Regions from separate parts of the Bradyrhizobium sp. AZCC 1588 genome, predicted to be linked through region 1. Evidence: riboswitches for the same ligand, from Rfam matches in the RefSeq annotation. Region 1 holds a riboswitch; each other region holds the start of a gene.
What was found. Region 1 has a riboswitch for cobalamin ahead of V1277_RS10030 (ribonucleoside-diphosphate reductase subunit alpha). Riboswitches for the same ligand answer to the same signal wherever they lie in the genome.
Positions count from the first base shown of each region.

Region 2: linked by a shared signal. The riboswitch ahead of V1277_RS31625 (TonB-dependent receptor) and the one ahead of V1277_RS10030 (ribonucleoside-diphosphate reductase subunit alpha) in region 1 are both predicted to bind cobalamin.
Region 3: linked by a shared signal. The riboswitch ahead of V1277_RS12230 (TonB-dependent receptor) and the one ahead of V1277_RS10030 (ribonucleoside-diphosphate reductase subunit alpha) in region 1 are both predicted to bind cobalamin.

Region 1 covers NZ_JAZHSC010000001.1:2,143,611-2,149,246, forward strand. The annotation lists gene V1277_RS10025 (ribonucleotide-diphosphate reductase subunit beta) at 1-822, opposite strand, end outside; gene V1277_RS10030 (ribonucleoside-diphosphate reductase subunit alpha) at 848-3,754, opposite strand; cobalamin riboswitch at 3,869-4,086, opposite strand; cobalamin riboswitch at 4,220-4,433, shown strand; gene metE (5-methyltetrahydropteroyltriglutamate--homocysteine S-methyltransferase) at 4,547-5,636, shown strand, end outside.
Region 2 covers NZ_JAZHSC010000001.1:6,778,628-6,784,263, forward strand. The annotation lists gene V1277_RS31620 (hypothetical protein) at 1-169, opposite strand, end outside; gene V1277_RS31625 (TonB-dependent receptor) at 183-2,546, opposite strand; cobalamin riboswitch at 2,662-2,862, opposite strand; gene V1277_RS31630 (histidine phosphatase family protein) at 2,993-3,565, shown strand; gene cobT (nicotinate-nucleotide--dimethylbenzimidazole phosphoribosyltransferase) at 3,573-4,628, opposite strand; gene cobF (precorrin-6A synthase (deacetylating)) at 4,678-5,427, opposite strand; gene V1277_RS31645 (energy-coupling factor ABC transporter permease) at 5,474-5,636, opposite strand, start outside.
Region 3 covers NZ_JAZHSC010000001.1:2,604,602-2,610,237, reverse strand. The annotation lists gene V1277_RS12250 (IS701 family transposase) at 1-346, shown strand, start outside; gene V1277_RS12245 (hypothetical protein) at 856-1,098, shown strand; gene V1277_RS12240 (hypothetical protein) at 1,129-1,419, opposite strand; gene V1277_RS12235 (transcriptional regulator) at 1,426-1,665, opposite strand; gene V1277_RS12230 (TonB-dependent receptor) at 1,858-4,125, opposite strand; cobalamin riboswitch at 4,239-4,437, opposite strand; gene V1277_RS12225 (FecCD family ABC transporter permease) at 4,572-5,615, shown strand; gene V1277_RS12220 (ABC transporter ATP-binding protein) at 5,612-5,636, shown strand, end outside.

The DNA.
Region 1 (5,636 bases):
CGGGTTTTCGATCTTGATCTGGTTGATGACATCGATGCCGAAATTCAGGTGAATGGATTCATCGCGCAGGATGTACTGGTACTGCTCGGCGATGCCGACCATCTTGTTGCGGCGGCCGAGCGAGAGGATCTGCGCGAAGCCCGTATAGAACCACATGCCTTCGAATATGACGTAGAAGGCGACGAGATCGCGCAAGAATGCCTGATCGGCTTGCGGCGTCCCGGTCTTAAAATTGGGATCGTCGAGATGCTGCGTGTGCTTCAGCGCCCAGGCTGCTTTGTCGGTAATCGACGGCACCTCGCGATACATATTGAATAGCTCGCCCTCATCGAGCCCCAGGCTTTCGACGATGTATTGAAAGGTGTGCGTATGAACCGCCTCCTCGAAGGATTGCCGCAGCAGATATTGCCGGCACTCCGGATTGGTCAGATGGCGGTAGATCGCCAGCACGATATTGTTGGCGACCAGGCTTTCGGAGGCCGCGAAGAATCCGAGGTTGCGCTTGATGGCGCGGCGCTCGTCTTCCGTCAGCCCGTCGCGCGATTTCCACAGCGCGATGTCGGCCTGCATGGAAACTTCGGTCGGCATCCAGTGATTATTGCAGCCGGCGAGATATTTCTCCCAGGCCCATTTGTATTTCAGCGGCAGCAATTGATTGACGTCGGCGCGGCAGTTGATCATCCGCTTGTCGTCGACAGATACGCGTCCGCCGCGACGATCTATCATGCCGAGGCCGGTTTGTTCGGCCTGGGCATCGGATTGCGCCACGAGGGGCGGCGGCGTCTGACGCGGGGATGCGGATGGTTCGGACCAGTCGAGCATTGTGGCTTCCTTTGTTTTTTGCTGCTTACTGGCAGGCTTCGCATTCGGGATTGTCGATCGAACACGCCACCGCACCGGTTAAATCCGGCGCGGTGGCGGCCGGCGCGACGATGATTGGGGCTGGAGCCATCATCGCCGCGGACGCGACGCTGTTGAGCTTGCCGTCGGTCCCCCGGAGCGTGGACTTTTCGACATGCGTCGCGCTGCGCGAGCGCAGGTAATAGGTCGTCTTCAACCCGCGCGCCCACGCCAACCGATAGAGCGCATCGAGCTTCTTGCCGCTAGGATTGGCGATATAGAGGTTGAGCGACTGCGACTGGTCGATCCATTTCTGCCGCCGCGACGCCGCCTCGATCAGCCAGGCGCTGTCGATCTCGAACGCGGTGGCATAGAGCGCCTTGAGGTCGTCGGGAATGCGATCGATGGCCCCCAAGCTGCCGTCGAAATATTTGAGGTCGTTGACCATCACCTCGTCCCACAGTCCGCGCGCCTTGAGGTCGCGGACCAGAAACTCGTTCACCACGGTGAAGTCGCCGGACATGTTGGATTTGACGTAAAGGTTCTGGTAGGCGGGCTCGATCGACTGCGCGACGCCGCAGATGTTGGAAATCGTCGCGGTCGGCGCGATCGCCATCACGTTCGAATTGCGCATGCCGGTCGATTTGACCCGCTCGCGCAAGCTATCCCAGTCGAGCGTCATGCCGCGGTCCATCGCGAGACCACCGCGGGCTTCGGCCAACAGTTCGATCGAATCGATCGGCAAAATACCGCGGCTCCACAGTGAGCCATCGAACGACGGATAGCGCCCGCGCTCGGCGGCGAGATCGACGGAGGCCGAAATGGCGTAATAGGAAATCATCTCCATGCTGGTATCGGCGAACGTCACCGCCGCATCGGAAGCCATCGCAATCCGCATCGCCTGCAGCGCATCCTGAAATCCCATCAGCCCGAGACCGACCGGGCGGTGCCGCAGGTTCGAACGTCGCGCTTCGGGGATGGTATAGAAATTGATGTCGATGACGTTGTCGAGCATGCGCATTGCCGTCGTCACACTGCGTTGCAGCCGCGCCTGGTCCAGCCGGCCTTCCCGCACATGGTGGAGCAGGTTGATCGAGCCGAGATTGCAGACGGCGGTTTCCTCGTCGGAGGTATTGAGCGTGATTTCCGTGCAGAGGTTCGAGGAATGAATCACGCCGGCATGGCGCTGCGGCGAGCGCAGATTGCAGGGATCTTTGAACGTGATCCAGGGATGCCCGGTCTCAAACAGCATGGTCAGCATCCTGCGCCACAGATCCGTGGCGCGGATCTGCTTGAACACGCGGATCTCGCCCCGCGCCGCCCTTGCTTCGTAAGCCGCGTAACGCTCGGCGAATGCGTTGCCGTAGAGGTCATGCAGGTCGGGCGTCTCGTCCGGCGAGAACAGCGTCCATTCGCCGCCGGCCTCGACGCGCTGCATGAACAGGTCCGGCACCCAGTTCGCGGTGTTCATGTCATGGGTGCGGCGGCGGTCGTCGCCGGTGTTCTTGCGCAGGTCCAAAAATTCCTCGATGTCGATATGCCAGGTTTCGAGATAGGCGCAGACTGCGCCCTTGCGCTTGCCGCCCTGGTTGACGGCGATCGCGGTGTCATTGGCCACCTTTAGAAACGGCACCACGCCCTGGCTTTCGCCATTGGTGCCCTTGATGTGCGCGCCGAGCCCACGCACGCGGGTCCAGTCGTTGCCGAGTCCGCCGGAATATTTTGCAAGCAGCGCATTGTCCTTGACCGACTTGAAGATGCCGTCGAGATCGTCGGCGATGGTGGTGAGGAAGCAGGACGACAATTGCGGCCGCAGCGTGCCGGAATTGAACAGCGTCGGCGTCGAGGCCATGAAGTCGAACGACGATAAGAGATCGTAGAACTCGATGGCGCGCGCCTCGCGGTCGATCTCGCGGACGGCCAGCCCCATCGCGACGCGCATGAAGAACGCCTGCGGCAGCTCGATCCGGTTGCCGTGCACATGCAGGAAATAGCGATCGTACAGCGTCTGCAGACCCAGGAACTGAAACGCCAGGTCGCGTTCCGGCTTCAACGCGGCAGCAAGCTTTTTCAGGTCGAAGCGTGCCAGATCGGGATCGAGCAGTTCGGCGTTGATGCCGGCCTTGATATAGGCCGGAAAGTACTCGCCGTAGCGCTCGGCCATCTCGGCCTGCGACGCGCTCGTCGGCGTATCATGCACGAAAGACAGCACCTCGGTGCGCAGCTTGTCGAGCAAGAGCCGCGCGCTGACATAGGCGTAGTTCGGCTCCTGCTCCACCAGCGTGCGCGCGGCCATCACCGACGCCAGCGCCAGTTCGTCCTCGCTGATGCCATCATAGAGATTGCGCTGCGTCTCGGCGAGCACCGCCGTGGCGCCGACGCCCTCGAGGCCAGTGCAGGCTTCTTCGATGATCAGCGTCAGCCGCGCGATGTCGAGGGGGACCTGCGCGCCGCTGGCCAGCGTGACACGTAACGAGGGCTTCCCCGATGGCTGGGCGGCCTTGGCCACGTCCTGTCCGGCACGCTGGCGCGTGCGTTCCTCGCGATAGAGCACATAGGCGCGCGCGACCTTGTGATGCTCGCTGCGCATCAGGGCAAGTTCAACCTGGTCCTGCACGTCCTCGATATGAAAGGTGCGGCCCTCGCTCATCCGGCGCGACAGCGCGCCGACGACTTCGGCGGTCAGTTGCTCGACGATTTCATGCACGCGGCGGGAGGCCGCCGCGCCATGTCCCTCGACCGCGAGAAACGCCTTGGTCATCGCCACCGAAATCTTGCTCGCGTCGAATTTCGAAACCGTGCCGTTGCGGCGAATCACCTGCATCGGCGGCTGCGCTTCCGAGGCGGCAAGCGATTCGGGACGCAGTCGGATGAATGGAGCGGCGTTGGCTTCGCGATCGAGAGAGAGTGACATCAAGAGACCCCGTGATGGTGTTGGGGCCGGATGTCTGAAGACGCTACAGCTTTAGCCCACGCGAAAACGCGGGCACGAATCTGCAAGCGCCGCCGGGACACCCCGCCCGTGGACGTTTTCTTCGGTGTCGCGGCAGGTCTCCTGGCTCGCAGGTCGCCGTTGTTCCCGTGTCTTCCCAATGCGATGCCGCATCAGTGACGTAAGATTCGGGAGCAACTCACTGCTTACAGTTGCGGGGGCAGCGCCGGATTTTCGCGCTTTCGCGCGATCACCGGCTTCCCTCTTAGCCACCATGTGTTGGGCCATGGCGGACCGTGACGGCTATATCTCGTGTTATTCGGATGCGGCTGTCAATGGGGCGAGCGGGCGATGTGCAAGAATTTCGGCGACGGAACCCTATGGCTGTGAACAACGATCACAACGCACCGGTGAATGTCGTCGAGTTGACGTGCCTGCCGCGTTGCCGATAAGTGGACCCGTCGTGGTTCTTCGGGAGACGTTCTTCCGAAGCTAAGAGGGAAGCCGGTGCGGCCGAAAAGCCAAAGCCGGAGCTGCCCCCGCAACTGTAAGCAGCGAGCCGCTGTCCAACAAAGTCACTGAGACCTCGCAAGGTTTCGGGAAGGCCGGACAGCAGCATTGACCCGCGAGCCAGGAGACCTGCCTCGACAACATACACGTCCTCGGGCGGGGTGTCCCGGTGGTGCGGTTGCGATTTTCCGCGCGCGCTCTGCCGTCCGCGAAAAATCCAGACGTGTCACTTCGGCCTTTGCCCCCAACTTTTGGGGTTAAGCCATGTCTTCTTCCAAAGCTACGTCTTCTTCCACCATCTCCACTTCTTCACTTTCCGTTGCCTCCCTCGGCACGCCGCGCATCGGTCCGCGCCGCGAGCTGAAATTCGCGCTGGAGAGTTTCTGGTCGGGCGCAACCGACGAGAAGGCGCTGATCGAAACCGGCGTCGGCCTTCGCGCCGCCAACTGGGCGCGCCAGAAAAAGCTCGGCGTCAGCGTGATCCCGTCGAACGATTTCTCGTTCTACGACCAGGTGCTCGACACATCAGTGATGATAGGCGCAATCCCGGAGATCTATCGCTGGAACGGCGGGCCGGTCTCGCTTGCGACTTACTTCGCGATGGCCCGCGGCGCGCAAGGCAAGGCGCATGAGGCGAGCTGCGGCCATGCCCATCACGGACATGGCGCCACGCACGGCGTGCCGGCGCTCGAGATGACAAAATGGTTCGACACCAACTACCACTACATGGTGCCCGAACTGGCGAAGGATCAGCAGTTCACTCTCGCCTCGCGCAAGCCGATCGAGGAATACGAGGAAGCCAAGGCGCTGGGCTATCAAACCCGCCCCGTGCTGGTCGGCCCCGTCACGTTTCTCAAACTCGCCAAGAGCAAGGATGCCGGTTTCAATCCGCTGTCCCTGCTTGATCGCTTGATGCCGGTTTACGTCGAGGTTCTCCGCGAACTTGCCTACCGGGGCGCGGAATGGGTGCAGATCGACGAGCCGTGTCTGGTGCTCGACCTCGACATCGTCGCCCAGCAGGCGCTGCATTATGCCTATGCGGAGATCGCGAGCGCCGTACCGCAGCTCAGGATCATGCTGACGACCTATTTTGGCGGGCTCGGCGCCAACCGCGACACCGCGCTATCCCTGCCCGTCGCCGGCCTGCATCTCGACCTCGTGCGCGCGCCGGAGCAGATCGACGAGCTTGCCGGCTTCCCTGATGACCGCGTGCTGTCGCTCGGAATCATCGATGGCCGTAACATCTGGCGCGCGGATTTGAGCCGGCTTCTCGACCGGCTCGAGCCCGTGATCGCCAAACTTGGCAAGCATCGCGTGCAGATCGCCCCCTCCTGTTCGCTGCTGCATGTCCCTA
Region 2 (5,636 bases), 4.6 Mb from region 1:
TGGTCACACGCGTGCTGTCCACGGGTGCAAGGCCGGCAAAGCGTTCCGCTTCCGACAGGGACGGAAACGGAACGAAATACATGACGATGCCGGTCGCAAACCACATCGCGAACAGGAGACAGAACGCGACACCGAGCCATCGGTGCAACAGGACTATTCCGCCCATCATGCGGGTTACGCCCCTACCACTTGAACGCAGCGGAGATCTCATAAGTGCGCGGGGCCCCCAACAGGATCTGATCGGGATAGAACGGATCGCCCCAGATCGCGTAACGCTTGTCGGTGACGTTTCGCACCCGGAATGTCAGCCGCGTCTGGTCGACGGCGTTGAACACCGATTTCGGTATGTCGACGAAGGCATAGAGGTCCGCGACGGTATAGGCGTTCATGGTCACTGTGTTGGCATCGGTATTATAGCGATCGCCGACGTGACGGCCGACGACGCCAAGCTCAATCAGCCAGGGCGTGAAGGATCGGTACGCTGCGCCGGCGTTCGCGACGACGCGCGGCACGTTCGGCGGTGTATTGCCGGAGAACGAGCCGCCGGCAAAGTTGTAGTCGGCATACCGCGCATCGACATAGGCGACGTTGCCCCAGACCCGCAATGCCTCCGTGACGCGCACGGCAGCCGCGAGTTCGACGCCCTTCGATTCCTGCCGGCCTGCAACGTTGAGCTGCATGCCGCCGGCGGCCGCATAGACGTTCTTCCGCTCGATGTCGAACGCCGAGAACGACCACTCCGCCCTGCTATTCCAGAACAGATGCTTCACGCCGGTCTCGTAGGTCTGCGACGTCGTCAGGTCGAGCGGCTGGCGCGGCCCTAGCAGGAAGATGTTGTTGGCTGAGACGTCGGCGCCGGTCGCGTACTGGCTGAAGAAGGTCAGCCCCGGGACCGCCTCCCAGGTGTAACCGATGCGCCCCGTCACCGGCGTCCAGGACTTGGAGAAGGGAAAGCCCGCCTTCACCACGCCATTCACATCGGTCGAGTTACGATCGAGCCCGATATGCTCCATGCGCAGGCCACCGACCAGCGCGAATGTCCGCGTGATCTTCAGGCGATCCTCGAACGACAGCGATTCATTGTCAATCCGCGCCGCCTGTTGCTGCGTCGTCAGCAGGCCGTAGTACCCGCGGGCAGGATCGACCAGCGTGACCTGATCGTGCGGGAAATTGGCGGCCCCCGGTCGGACGAAATCAAGGCCGCTTGCGGCAACTGTTGTCACCAGGCGGTTGTCCATGCCGGCGATGTTCGTATCCCAGGTCAGGTCGGTGAAGTTGCCGGCGAGCTTCTGGCTGTGCGCCACGTAGAAGCGTTCCCGGTCGACCAGGTTCACATTGGCATTGAACGCCTCGACCTCGTTGTTGAACCACTCCCGCTCTGCGCCATAGCCGTAGGCCTGGCTCCTCAGCGTCAGGCCGGGCGCGAGCTTGAGCTCGAAGCCGCCGCGCAGCCACACCTCCCTCGCGACATTGCGATTGTCGAGGACGTTGTAGTTGGTGTTGAAGGTGCGATCGTCGATCGTAACCGGGCCGAGGTTCGATCCATTGTAGTTCGAGACGTAGCTTCCCGAGACGATGCCGGTCGTGACATGCGATCCGCTGAAGGCGACCGGGACCAGCGGTACGCCCCAATAGGCCTTGCCGCGATCCTCCCGGTATTCGATCGCGCCCCAGACCTTGAGATTGTCGGAGATGCGGTAGTTGAGCTGACCCGAGATATCCAGCGTCTTGGTGTTGGTATCATCGGCAAAGCCGTTGAGCGAGGAGCGGCTGATGTCGAACCGGTAGTCGAGCCCCTGAACGTTGGTGCTACCGCCGGAGCCATAATAGCTGCGGAACGAGTTCAGCGAGTCATAGGAGAATTGGGCCTCGTTCCGGATCGGCCCGGTGTGTGGCTGCTTGGTGACGAAATTGATCGCGCCGCCGCTGGCCCCCTCGCCCGACAGCAGCGAAGCCGGACCTTTGAGAAACTCCACGGCCTCGAGATTGGCCGTGTCCATGATACGCGACGTCATGTTCTGGGGGCCGATTTTGATGCCGTTGTAGAGCACGTTGATCTGGCTGTTGGTAAAGCCGCGCATCGAGAAGGCCGATGGCTCGGCCGGATTGTCGCCGGACGTCACGCCGACCGCGCCTTGCGCCACTTCCGACACGGTCCGATAGCCCTGCTCGCGGATCGTCTCGGCCGAGATCACCTCCACGGTCGCAGGCACTTCACGCACAGCTAGGCCGAGGCGCGACGCGCTTGCGGCGATGGCGTTCGTGTTGAGCGGTGTCTGCGTCGTATCCCCGGTCGGCTTCGGTGCGGTCGCTGGCGAAGCAGCTCTATTTGCCGCCGCGCGGCGCGCGCCCTGCTCGTCGCGGCCGGACGGCTTGGCCTGCTTGCGCTTCTGGTCGGTGGGCGGAGAAATTTCGACCGGTGGCAATGGCTCGCGGGAGCCCGCCTGTTGCGCGCAGACCGCGGAGATGTCGAAGGCAGCAAAAGAAGAGAGAACGCCGGACGCGAGCAGGAACTTGCGCGGCCGCGCGGCACGGAGACAGGACATGGCTGAGACCTCGGTATGACGTCAGTGGCACGTCACAGCGAACCAGGTCTCAACCTTCGGCCTGTGAGGCCTCAGCTGAAGCCGAATGTCTGTACTCCCCGACCGACATTTTCGCGTGTGACCACGGCTGACGGCAGGTCTCCTGGCTTGCGGGTCGTTACCTTGCGTCGCCTTCCCGGGACCGAGATGCCCAGTGGCGCGTGACGCAAGATTCTCCGCTCACAGTTGCGGGGGCAGCTACGGCATTGAGGAAACCTCCTCGCACCGCATTCCCTTTTCATCCCCGTAAGGGGAAACCGTCGGAACCATCTAGGATTAAGTCGAACGCAGAGTCAATGTGCAGTCGCCGGTGCGACGTTCGTATGGAGCGACGGCCTGCATTGACAACGGCTCAGCCAAAAGTGCTATCGCAGGCATCGCAGTTCAGACATCCCTGGAGACGTTGAATGGAAGGTGAATCCTTCCTCTGGCTGGTCCGGCATGCCGTCGTCGACGGCATCGCAGGGACGATTCACGCTTCGGACGCTCCGGCCGATCTCAGCGACCGGACGCAACTGGACGCGCTGCGACAACATCTCCCGAAGGGCGCTGCGAGCCACGCAAGCCCGTCGCGGCGCACCGTCGATACGGCCCGCGCGCTGGGGCTTGATCCGATCCTGGTGAGCGAACTCCGGGAGCAGGATTTTGGCGACTGGACCGGAAAACGCCATGACGACCTCGCGGCCGCCGGCGGCGAAGGCTACGCAAGATTCTGGAGTGACCCCGCACGTTCGCGGCCGCCGGGCGGCGAGAGCTTTAAAGACCAGATCGTCAGGGTTCAGCGGGGCCTCGGCCAGCTCGCGGCGGGTTCGGCAACCCTTGTCGTCCATTCCGGCACCATCCGCGCCGCGCTGTGCATCGCGCTCGACCTCACGCCAGAGTCCGCCTTGCGCTTCGTGATCGACCCATTGTCCCTCACCCGCATCGACCGACTGTCGATGGGGTGGCGGGTGGTGTCGGTCAATCAGCGCGTTGGCTAAACCGCCGTCATCCGGCTGGACGATCCGGCACATTGGCCTGCGCAAAAGTCGCCATGCCGTTGTGCAGGGCGCATGCAAGCCGCACCAGCGGCAATGCGATCGCGGCACCCGATCCCTCGCCGAGCCTGAGATCCAGACTGACCAGCGGATGTACATTAAGGGCCCCAAGAACCAAGCGGTGTCCCTGCTCCGCCGATTGATGCGAGGGCAGAAGAAAGGGCTGACACGACCGATTGAGACGCACCGCCGTCAAGGCCGCCACCGAGACGATGAAGCCGTCGATCAGGACTGGAATGCGACGCTGCGCGGCCGCGATGATTGCACCGCAAATGGCCGCGATCTCGAGACTGCCGACCGCACACAGGATTCTTTCGGCAGAGGCACCCGTGAGACCATGCCGCGCCAACGCGGCATCGATCAAACGCGCCTTGCGGACCCGGCCGGCGGCATCGACACCTGTGCCACTGCCGGCAACCTCCTCCGCGCTCACGCCGAGCAAGGCCGAGGCGATCGCCGCCGATGTCGTGGTATTGCCTATACCCATCTCGCCGAAGATGAGAAGATCTGGCTGCCCGGCCTCCGCGCGCAACACGGCCCGCCTCCCGCATTCGAACGCAAAGGCCAACTCCGCCGGCTCAAGCGCCGCCTCCACGCTGAAATCGCGGCTGCCGCAGCGCGGCTTGTCGGTGACAATGCCCGCCAGCGGCGATTCCGCCAGCGTGCCGGCGTCGACGACCTCGAGACTCGAACCCAATTCGCGCGCCAGAACCGAGATCGCGGCGCCGCCCGCGGCGAAGTTCGCCATCATCGCGATGGTCACCTCCTGTGGATAGGCCGACACGCCCTGCGCCACGATCCCGTGATCACCGGCAAAAATGACGATCCGCACGCCCCCCGCCCGCGGGCGCTCCGTCTGCTGCAAGCCGGCAAGTTCGATCGCAATGTGCTCGAGCCGGCCGAGCGCGCCGATCGGTTTTGTCAGCTGCGCCTGGCGGGCCAACGCCGCCTCGCGATGCACGGCCGAGACGCCGGGGCATTTTTGGTAAACCCAATCGGGGAGCATGTTGTCCTGCCTCTGAATGATCTGCGTTCGCGCGGGCCGGTCAGCCGCGTCACGACCCGCGTTTGAGAATGTAGCTATCCATAATCCAGCCTTGCCGCTCGCGCGCCTCCTGCCGCGCAGCGACGATGCGAGGCCCCACCTCGGCGAGCTCACCGGAGATGATGATTTGATCGGGCATGCCGAGATAGGCGCCCCACCAGATGTGCAGTCCCTTCGGCTCCAGCGACTGAAAGGCCGCGCCGCCGTCGAGCATCACGACCACGGTATCGGTGCCATCAGGCCAGCCGCCTTCGCGCAACCGCCGGCCTGTCGTGACCAGGAAGGGCTCGCCGATGTCGTTGAGCGGCAGCGCATGCGCTGCACACAGCGTCTGGATCGACGTGATGCCCGGAACGACCTCGACCGTCGGGAACGGGTCAAGCCGTCGCGCGATCCGCAGGCTGGAATCGTAGAGCGACGGGTCGCCCCAGATCAGCAGCGCAACGCGTCCCGTGCTTCCAAGATCGCCCGCGATCGCTTGCGACCAGGTCGCGGCGACGGCATCGTGCCAGTCGTCGACGCCCTTGCGGTAATCCGCCTCACCGGCGTCGCGCACAGGCAGGTCGAACTCCGCGATGCGCGTCTTGTCGTTGGTGAGCACGTCGGCGCAGATCGTCCGCCGCAATTCCGCGAGATCGGATTTCGCGGTGCCCTTGCGCGGGATGAGGACGAGATCGGCGGCGTTGATCGCGCGGATCGCGGCAAGCGTGAGCTGCCCGGGATCGCCGCAGCCGATGCCTATCAAGGAGAGCGTCAGCATGCCTTCAGCGAAGGGCGGCCGTAAACGACCGCCCCTCACGTCGTCTCTATGCAGCGTTGTGCAGGCGCGGCGTAACAAAGCCATCGGCCGTAACGCCGCGCAGTGACTTTGCCAGCGCGAGCACGGCGAGATCCGCCAGCGGCTCGATCACGATGACCACCGCGTAGGATCCCGCGAAGGTCGCAATGTTGGCGAGGTTGGTGGCGCCA
Region 3 (5,636 bases), 460 kb from region 1:
GCTGATCGAGTGGCCGGAGGGCGAAACAAAGCTCAGCAAATACAAATACTGGCTCTCCACACTGCCGGCAGAGATCAGCTTCCGCCAGCTCGTCGATATCACCAAGATGCGCTGGCGGATCGAGCGCGACTATCAGGAACTCAAGCAGGAGGTCGGGCTTGGGCACTACGAAGGGCGCGGATGGCGTGGCTTCCATCATCACGCAACGCTCTGCATCGCGGCCTATGGGTTCCTGGTCTCCGAGCGAGCCGCGATTCCCCCCTCAGGACCTCGTTCCCCCGCGCTGCTCTCGACGCCTGCATTACCCGACGGTTATCGACCCCGCGGATCCGCCCTTGCGGCCTGAACGCCACATTCCAAACTCGATCGCGACCATGCGTGCACGCTTGATCAAAGCGCTTACAAAGTGGCTCCCGCGATGCCCCTGTTGCGGAGCCCGTGCCGCTCGATATGTCAGAAAGCGCTCGTGACGCAGTAGGATTAGCCCACCCTACGGGCTACCAACTTTTATGAGGCTACAACGGCTCATCATCAGGACCATAACGGTCCCGCTTCGGCGTAGCGATGTCGCCGTCCTCGTGGTCCTCCTCCTCCTCAACCGGCGGGCGCGGCGGCTTCTTCGGTTTGGCATCGCCTTGTTTCGGAGGCTCGCTGTTCTTCCTGCCTGTTCCGCCCATATGATTTCACCAAAGTGATGCTTCTTCGCCGGATCAATCGGCGTTTGCGCTGCATGCCGACTCAGGGTAACGGCATGACCTCAATCTAATCGCGGCCGGAAGGTATCCTAGCGCCGGTCAAACGATTCTTCCCGCCCTTTTTTCGGCTTCAGCTCGAAGGGCATCACATGGAGCCAGTATGAAGAAGCCCCGCATTGCGCTCGATGAACCGCAACAGCGCAAGATCCTCCGCGCCGACAAGGCTCCGACCACCGGTTATTCGCTGGTCGTCGATGGCCACTTCAAGTCGCACCACGATACGGTGGAGGCGGCCGAGGAAGCGGGCATGGCGTTGAAGAACCGCTTCCAGATGCTTCAGGTGCAGGTTTACGATGCCGAGAACAAGACGCGATCGATGATCGATTGGCCGGGGCCGGCGTAACGCCGGATCTTTGAGCTCGATCGGCCGATCTCAGGTTCGTCGTCCGCCGTTCTGCTGGCTCGCCAGCCACTCGGACAGGGCCACCGGCTTCTCGTCGGGCCGCTTTGCGCTGCTGCGCGCCTTCTTTGCGGCCTTTGTGGCGGGCGCACGTTTCGGCTCGGCTGCTTCGCGCGCGAGCCGCAATGCCTTCAGCTTCGCCATATTGTCGAGCACGGCTTTCGCCGCTGCGTCGCGTTCGGCCTTGCCGGACTTTGCGTCCTGAGCCGCCTTGGCAGCCTTGTCGAAGCGCGCCTGGGCGCGATCGCGATCCTCTTTCGTCATTTCAAGTCAGCCTCTTTTCGCAATCCTGGCTCTGGTCTTGCCCTTGACTTTCGATTCCGGCGGATTTGCGCGGTCTGCCGCTTCCTTCGCCAGACGCAGCGCGCGCAGCTTCTCGGTTCGCTTGCGGATCGCGATATCGGCAGCCGCGATCTCGGCCATTGCCTTGATGCCATCGACTTCCTGGGCGCGCTTGCGGTTGAGCCTCATTTCTTTCAGCTCGGCGGCGCTCTTCGGCTCATCATTCATGTCATACCTCTGAAATCACGACTGATATCGTCGAGCGGTCTGTGGCCCATTTACCACGGATCGGCGCGCAGAGGACGTTATTTTCGGTCGAAAATGGCGCAGTTTCTGACAGAATCTGCCTTGATATGAAAGGCTGGCGGGGAACACGGCAGGTCGAGCCGGTCCGGCAGCAAGCCGAACCGGCTGTATCGGTCAGAACGTCGCGCCGGCCTTCACCATGAAGGTGCGGCCCGGGAGTGGATAGGCCGCGAAGCGGCCAGGCGTGAACGAGCTCGCGATCGCGTAGTCGTAATAGAGCGCGTTGAACAGATTATTCACGCCGACAGACCAGAAGAAGCGGTCGTAGGCGCCGCTCAGTTTCAAATCGACGGTGGCGTCCGCCGGAATGCGGTGCTGGGTATTGGCCTGGTCATTGTCCATGATGCGTTCGCTCCAGGCCCGCACCGTGGCGTCGAACACCAGATAGTTCTGCCAGATGTTCCAGGTCACGCCGCCGCTTGCGGTGTAACGCGACACCAGCGGCACGTCATTGCCGGCGAATGCACCCTCGCGGAAGACAGCGCGGGTGTAGGCCACGCCGCCGCGGAGCGTCACCGTGTCACTGACACGCAGCGAAGCGCTGGTCTCCGAGCCGTAGCGGCGGGTCGGACCGAGGTTGACGTTGAAAAACAGCGCCGGGATGAAATGGATCTCGTTCTCGAGGTCCATGTTGTAGATGCTCGATTGCATCTGGAAGCCACCGCTCTTGATGCGGAAGCCGCCCTCGATGTCGTGGGAGGTCTGCGTCTTCAACTCGAAAGTCCCTGGAACGAAGAAGGGGCCGCTGGAGACGCGCTCGTCGACGGTCGGGGTACGGAATGCGCGCGCGGCGCGGCCGAATACCGAGAACACGCTATTGAATCGATGCTCGAGCCCAGCATGCAGCGCGTATTGTGTTTCGTTGCTGTCCAACGGAGAGGCCGCTGGGCTGCAATTGAAGAACATGGCGCAACCGGGCGCATTGGGATCAAACCGATCCCGGGCACTCAGGCTGGTGTTTTGAATCCTGGCGCCATAGGAGAAATCCGTCGTCGGCAACAGACCGACGGTTTGCTGCCAATAGCCCGCCACCGTCTGTTGCGACAGATCGTAGATGTGGGTAGGCGGAAGGCCTTTGAACGCCCCGCGTTCCTGGTTGAACGTCGCATCGTAATAATCGATGCCGGTCAGGATCTGTGAGGGCATCCCGAGGATCGAGTTCTTGACGCTCAGTCGCGGCGTGATCGACCAGGTCTGCAGTGCCGCATCGTTATAGGTCGAGGAGAAGCTCGGCAGCGGCGACGCAAACGGTACCGCACCGAAGAAACCGCTTTGCGTGTCCTTCTTCCGAAAGCCGCCGTCGACGATGAGGTCGACGCCGTTCATGATCGTCTTGGTAAAGCCGGTGGTTGCGCTGGCGCCCTGCTGATTGCCGTAGTCGAACGGCGTATTGGTGCCCCTGCGATCAGTGACGAGTTGATTGAGTCCGATTGAGGGATCGACGGTGCGTCCGCCCGGGAAGCCGAGCTTCTGGTCGTCACCGGTCACTGTAAGGAAGGCCTTGAGGTCCGGTGTGGTATAATTGAGATTGCCGACCCCGTTGCGCTGGTCGAGGGCGTTGTTGACCCGGTAACCATCAGACTTGATGGCGTTGCCATAGAAGGACGTCGACCAAGGTCCGTAGTTGGTCGCGGTCGAAATGTTCGCAAGCCGCTGGTTGAACGAGCCGACGCCGGCTTCGCTGCGAATCGCGACAGGCGGGCCGCCGGCGCCGTCCTTCAGGACGATGTTGACGACGCCGCCGACCGCGTTGTCGCCGTAGAGCACCGCGCCGCTGTTGCCACGGGTGATTTCGATCCGTTCGATCGAATTGAGCGGAATGGTCGAAAGATCGACGCCGGCCATATCGATATCGTTGAGCCTGCGGCCATTGATCAGGACGAGGCTATTGGCCGTCGCGAAGGCGCCGAAGCCGCGGAGGTCGACGGACGTCTTGGCGCCGTTCACACCGCCGTAAAGGCTGGTCAATTGCACGCCCGGCACCTGCGCGATGATGTCGGGCAAGGTCTGCGCCGGCGAATGCGCAATGTCGTCCGCGGTAATGACGGTTGCGGACGTGCCGACGATGCCGGAGAACTGCCGTCCGCCGCCTGCGCCTTGCGGGGCCCTTTGCGATGCGACGTTCGAGCCGGTCCCCGCCGCAGGTCGCGTGCCGGTCGACGGTGCAGCCGCGGGCACGATGCGGCGCGAGGTCGATGGTTCATCATAGGTCGGCTTGGCGCGGGTCCGGTTCGGGTCGGTAGGCGAAGTTACCTCGATCGGCGGCAATGGCTCCGGCGTCTGCGCGTGCGCGCCGGAAATGCCGAGCGACACGATGGGAACGAGAAAACTGGAAGCGAGCCAAAAGCGGCGGCGCCTTGCGGCTCTGTTGGTGAAAGACATGACTTGGACCTCGGTATGACGTCAGTGGCACGTCACAGCGAACCAAGTCTCACCATGTGCTTTGAGCAGCTCTGGTGAAGCTAATGTCTGTACTCCCCGACCGACATCTTCGCGTGTGACCACGGCTGACGGCAGGTCTCCTGGCTCGCGGGTCGTTACCCCATCGTCGCCTTCCCAGGACCGAGATGCCCAGTGGCTTATGACGAAGGATTCGCCGCTTACAGTTGCGGGGGCAGCCGCGGAATTGGGGGATTTCCCCGCACCGCATTCCCTTTTGATCCCCAAACGGGAACCGTCGGGAACTATGGTAGAAGTTTGTCAAAGTCCGAGTCAATGCGCCCCGGGGCGTCCGGCGATCCTCACTGGACGAGTGCGCTATTTTTGCCGCATGAGCACGCCTGCCCGCCGTCTGTACCGGGGCGGGTAAACCTGCTTTAGGACGATCGATGAGTGTTGAGGCCGTAACCCTGACCAATGAGGAAGCCGCGCGCCGGCGGATCGGCGCGACCGCGGCGCTTGCCGCCCTCGTTGCGCTCTTGATGCTGATCTCGCTCGGCATCGGGCCGGTGCGGCTGTCGCCGCTTGCGGTGGCGGAAGCGCTGTTCGGCGGCGGCAGCGAGGTGGCGCAGGTCATCGTGCGGGAAATCCGCCTGCCGCGCACGCTGCTGGCGCTCGCAATCGGTGCCATTCTCGGGCTGTCAGGCGCGTCGCTGCAGGGTTTGCTCCGCAATCCGCTGGCTTCGCCCTCGCTGTTCGGCGCGCCGCAATCGGCCGCGTTCGGCGCAGTGCTGGTGATCGCGCTCGGGCTGGCCGACGTGCGCTCCTATGCGCTCCCGGTCGCGGCGATCGTTGCGGCATTCGCTTCGGTGTTCGTGCTGCTCTCGATCGCCGGCCGCAATGCGGGTTTGCTGATCCTCATTCTGTCGGGACTGGCGATTTCGAGCTTTGCGGGCGCTGCCACCGCGCTGGTGATGAACCTCTCCAGCAATCCCTTCGTGGTGCTGGAGATCGCATTCTGGCTGCTCGGCTCGCTGGAGGACCGCAGCTTTCAGCATGTGATGCTGGCGTTTCCCTTCATCATTGCCGGCGCGCTGATGCTGTTCAGCCAGCGCCATGCCTTTCGGGCGCTGAGCCTGGGCGAGGAAACCGCGCAGAGCCTCGGCGTCGATGTCGGGCGCTTACGGTTATTCGTGATTTCGGGCGTCGCGCTCGGTGTCGGCGGCGCGGTCGCCGTCACCGGCACCATCGGTTTCATCGGCCTGGTCGCGCCGCATCTGATGCGGCCGTTGATCGGCCACGATCCCGGGCGGCTGTTGGTGCCGAGCGCACTCGCAGGCTCGGCGCTATTGCTAGCTGCCGATATTGCGGTGCGCATCATTCCCTCGACGTCGGACATCAAGGTCGGCGTGCTGACCTCGATCATCGGCGTGCCGTTCTTCCTCTATCTGATCATGCGCGAACGCCGCGCGCTCGGCGGAGGCGTCGCATGAGCGAGGCTGCGCTGCTGATCG